DNA from 2 places in the Kitasatospora sp. RG8 genome. Region 2 is predicted to be linked to the other one. Evidence: predicted binding sites of a transcription regulator. Region 2 holds the regulator's gene; the other holds the start of a gene.
What was found. The regulator HspR, encoded in region 2, represses chaperone genes until heat shock. The targets are predictions, from matches to a motif close to TTGAGNNNNNNNNNCTCAA.

Region 1: a site for HspR is predicted at 1,256-1,274, ahead of lon (endopeptidase La). Genes of this name have one in related genera too.

What each region holds. Positions count from the first base shown of each region.
Region 1 covers NZ_JAGIYX010000004.1:201,219-203,682, reverse strand. The annotation lists gene lon (endopeptidase La) at 1-1,233, opposite strand, end outside; gene J5Y04_RS08550 (rhomboid-like protein) at 1,388-2,191, opposite strand.
Region 2 covers NZ_JAGIYX010000026.1:44,524-46,987, forward strand. The annotation lists gene dnaJ (molecular chaperone DnaJ) at 1-562, shown strand, start outside; gene J5Y04_RS30455 (heat shock protein transcriptional repressor HspR) at 570-1,094, shown strand; gene J5Y04_RS30460 (helix-turn-helix domain-containing protein) at 1,304-2,293, shown strand.

The DNA.
Region 1 (2,464 bases), on a different contig from region 2:
GGGGAGCGCGCCGACGTAGGTGCGCCGGTGGCCGCGGATCTCCGCCTCGTCCCGGACGCCGCCCAACGCGACCCGGACGAACTTGCGGCCCATCGCGCGGGCCACCGACTCGCCGAGCGAGGTCTTGCCGACGCCAGGCGGGCCGACCAGTGCCAGCACCGCCCCTCCGCGCCGGCCGCCGACCAGGCCGAGCCCCTGGTCGGCCCGGCGCTTGCGCACCGCGAGGTACTCGACGATGCGGTCCTTCACGTCGGCCAGGCCGGAGTGGTCGGCGTCCAGCACCGCGCGGGCGCCGGCGATGTCGTAGGCGTCCTCGGTCCGCTCGCTCCAGGGCAGCTCCAGGACGGTGTCCAGCCAGGTGCGGATCCAGGAGCCCTCGGGCGACTGGTCGGAGGCGCGCTCCAGCTTGTCGACCTCCTTGAGCGCCGCCTCGCGCACCTTCTCCGGCAGGTCGGCCGCCTCGACCCGGGCGCGGTAGTCGCCCTCCTCGTCGGCCGGGTCGCCGTTCAGCTCGGCCAGCTCCTTGCGGACGGCCTCCAGCTGGCGCCTGAGCAGGAACTCCTTCTGCTGCTTGGCCACCCCCTCCTCGACGTCCTTGCGGATGGTGTCGTTGACCTCCTCCTCGGCGAGGTGCTCGCGCAGCAGCGTCAGCGCGTACTCCAGCCGGGCCACCTGGTCGGCCTCCAGCAGCACCTTGAGCTTCTGCTCGGCGGTGACGAAGGGGGCGTAGCCGATGTTGTCGGCGAGCTCGCCGACGCCCTCGATCTGGGCCACCCGGTCGACGACCTGCCAGGCGCCGCGCCTGCGCAGCCACTGGGTGGAGAGCGACTTGTACTCCTTGACCAGCTCGGCGGCGCGCCCGGCCACCGGGGTGCCGACCGAGGACTCCCGGAAACCCGTGGTCTCCACCCAGAGGGCGGCGCCGGGCCCGGTGGTGCCGACGCCGATCCGGACCCGGCGCACGGCACGCACCAGCGCCGCAGGGTCGCCGTCGGCCAGCCGGCCGACCTGCTCGACGGTGGCGAGGGTGCCGGCCGGCGCGTAGGAGCCGTCCACCCGCGGGACCAGCAGGACCTGGGGCTTCCCGGTGCCGGTGGCCGCGGCGCGCGCGGCCTCGACCGCGGCCCGCACCTCGGTGTCCTTGAGGTCCAGCGGGACGACCATGCCCGGGAGCACGACCTCGTCGTCGAGCGGCAGCACGGGCAGGGTGAGCGGTGTGGACGTCGATGCCATGATCTCTCCCCAGTCAGTGAAGTTGAGTTGACCTGACTAAGGTTTGGCGGGCACCGGTTGTTCCCCACGGCGCGTTCGCCGTGAGCGAACGGGAGCGGGCGGGAACGGCACGGGGAAGACCGCGGGAGGGCCCGTCAAAAACGCCCGGGCGGCGTCACATCCGGTCCAGCAGGGCGGCCCGGCCCGAGGCCGGGGCGGACGTCCCGGCCGGCCCGGCGGGCTCGGACCGGCGCCTCCCCGCGCGGCGGCCCGGCTCCGGGCGGCACAGGCGGCGGTCGGCGGTGCGCCGCAGCCGTCCCCAGAGCGCCACCCCGGCCAGCAGCGCCGCCGGGTGGCCGATGCCGGTCACCAGGTCCCGGTCGCCCGCGATCTGCTGGACGATCAGCGTGACCGCCAGGCCGAGCGCCAGCAGCCGCCCGCGCGGCCGCAACAGCCCGGCCAGCGCGCCGAGGCTGGCCAGGACGCCGTAGCTGACCCCGATGTCCAGGTGGTCCAGCGCCCCGGACGCCAGCCGCCCGTCGGCCACGGCGGCGATCACCACCGCCTGGGAGAGCAGCGTCGCGCCGACGTGCCCGGCCGCGAAGACGGCCGCCGCCCGGCCCGGACCGACCCGCCGCTCCAGCGGCGCGACCGTGAAGGCGAAGGCCCACAGGTAGGGCATCCAGATCGTCCCGGCCACCCAGAACCCGCTGAACAGCAGCGCGCGCAGCGGGTGCTGCAACAGGTTGTGCGCGTCCGAGCTGGACGCCTGCTGGAGCCGCAGCACCAGCCCCGGGTCGGCGAGCTTGGCGAAGGTGGTGGTGGCGCAGACCACCGCGAGGTAGCCGAGCGCGAAGGGGTTGCGCCGGGGCGTCGGCACCCGGGCCAGCAGCCAGTCGACCACCCAGACCCTCAGGCCGTGCCGGAGCATCCCGTAGGGCGGCCCGGCCCGGCCGGCACCACTGCGCAGACCCGCCATGCCGCCTCCGCTCCGACCCGCTGCATCCGGCCCCGTCCGGTGCTCAACGTACCGGCGCGCGCCGCAGATCCCACCCCCATGACTCTTGTCGTGACCACGTTACGTCGGGCTCCTGGGAGCCCGCTGGGAAATCCCCGTGAAGACCCTCTGACGGCCGGACGGCGGGAACACCCGGATTTGGTCCAGACCTTCACTCTGCTTACGCACGAGTAGCTGTCCTGACCGGCGGGTTGATGTCAAAAAGTCTGCGTACGTATCGTCACGGAGTGAAAA
Region 2 (2,464 bases):
GCTCTCCGAGCCCTGCCGGGACTGCCGCGGCCGGGGCATGATCGTCGACGACCCGTGCACCGACTGCCACGGCAGCGGCCGGGCCAGCTCCGCCCGCACCATGCAGGTCCGGATCCCGGCCGGCGTCCAGGACGCCCAGCGCATCCGGCTCAAGGGCAAGGGCGCCCAGGGCGAGCGCGGCGGCCAGGCCGGCGACCTCTACGTCACCGTGCACGTCGACGCGCACCCCGTCTTCGGGCGCAAGGCCGACAACCTCACGGTGACCGTGCCGGTCACCTTCCCCGAAGCCGCCCTCGGCGGCACCATCGAGGTGCCGACGCTCAACGGCCCCTCGGTGAAGCTCAAGCTGCCCCCGGGCAGCGCCAACGGCCTCACCCTGCGGGCCCGCGGCAAGGGCGCAACCCGCAAGGACGGCACCCGCGGCGACCTCCTGGTCACCGTGGAGGTCCTGGTGCCGCAGCACGTCACCGGCGACGCGCTGACGGCTCTGGAGCAGTACCGCGAGGCCACCGCCTCCGACGACCCGCGAGCCGCCCTGTTCAAGGCGGCGAAGGGAGCGTGACGACCAGATGATCCCCGACAGCAGCCCCCTCGGCCCGATGGGCCCCATCGGCCCCGGGGTCGGCGAGGGTCTCCCCGGCGGCGCCCCGCGCGCCCGCCGCACCGCCCCGCCGCCGCAGTACGTCCTCACCGAGGACACCCCGGTCTACGTGATCTCGGTCGCCGCCGAGCTCTCCGGCCTGCACCCCCAGACCCTGCGCCAGTACGACCGCCTCGGCCTGGTCTGCCCGGACCGCACCGCCGGCCGCGGCCGGCGCTACTCCGCCCGCGACATCCAGCAGCTGCGCGAGGTCCAGCGCCTCTCCCAGGACGAGGGCATCAACCTGGCCGGCATCAAGCGGATCATCGAGCTGGAGAACCAGGTCACCGCCCTCCAGTCCCGCATCGCCGAACTCGCCGACTCCCTCGAAGGCGCCGCCACCACGCTCCAGCAGCGCGAGGCCACCATCCACGCCTCGTACCGCCGCGACCTGGTGCCCTACCAGCCGCCGACCCAGTCCAGTGCCCTGGTCGTCTGGCGCCCGAAGCGCTGACCCGGCCACGACGGCCCCTGCCGCCGGTTCCCTCCTGAACGGGGGGTGCCGGCGGCTGGGTGTTGATGAGAGAGTGCTGCATCAGGGCGACCGCCGGACGATCCGTCCGTCCTTGTGAGCCAGGCGCCGGATCGTGCTCTGCGTTTAAGATCCCTGGGCAGCGGACTTCAGTCGCGTTGACTTGTCCGGTCGACGACAAGGAGCCGAAAGTGAGTGATCGAGAACAGCTGGTGCACAACCACAGTCGCTCACCGATCCTGTCCTCAGACGCCCGCGCGCTCTACCTGAAGGCGTTGAACGAGGACGGCCGGCTCAGCCGGGGCAGCTGCACACCGCACGAGGCCGCCGCCCTCGACGAGTTGATGGAGCTCGGCCTCCTCATATCGGACAGCGACGAGCCGGGTTCGCTGTTCGCCGCCGATCCCGCGAAACTCGCCGCCAGTCTGAGCTCGACTTGGCAGCGCCAGGCGCTCGATCTGCTGGCCCGTGCCGTGGCAATTCCCGGCGACCTGGGCGAGCTGGCGGAAGCGTTCCACAATCCCGACCAAAGCGGCGGCCCCATTGAATACGTTCAGGGCCGGGCACTCATAAATCAACGGGTTCAGCAGGCGATGGCGAGCGGAATGACCGAAGGGCTCGCAATGCAGCCCGGCGGGCCGCGCCCCTCGGAACTGCTGACCTCGTTCATCCAACGCGATCTCGACATAATCCGCCATGGCGCGTCCATGCGGACGATCTACAACGCCAGCACCCGGCACCACCAACCGACCAGGGATTACGTATCCACGCTGGCCAAAGAGGGCTGGCAGTTCAGGACCCTGGACGAGCCTTACACACGGCTCCTGATCGTCGACCGGCGCCTCGCCGTGATTCCGGTGGTGGGCGACCACGTCGCCGCTTTCGTCCACGATTCCGCGGTCATCAACTACCTCGCGGAAGAGGTGTTCGAGCGGAACTGGAGCCGGGCGCTCGACTTCGACGGCGACCGCACCATCCCGCAGCAGGTCGTCTCGCAGCTCAGGCACACGATCATCGACCTGCTGCTGGCCGGCACGAACCACCGGGTCATCGCGCGCCGGCTCGGCATCAGCGAACGCACGCTGGCCCGGCACATCGCGGAAATGCGCGAGGAGCACAACGTCGACTCGCTGTTCCAGCTCGGCTACGTCCTCGGGCAGTCCTCCGGGACGACCGCCTGAGCGCCGACGCCACTGGCGTGCAGAAGTTTCCGGACACGGGAAGAAACGATTCCTCGCCGGCTTGGCCGTGCCGCCCGCGGTCCGCACCCGCGCAGGCCCGAGCCCGGGGAGGTGCCTTCCCCGGACGGCCCCACGGCCGGACCGCCGCCCACACGGGCGGCGCCTCGTTCA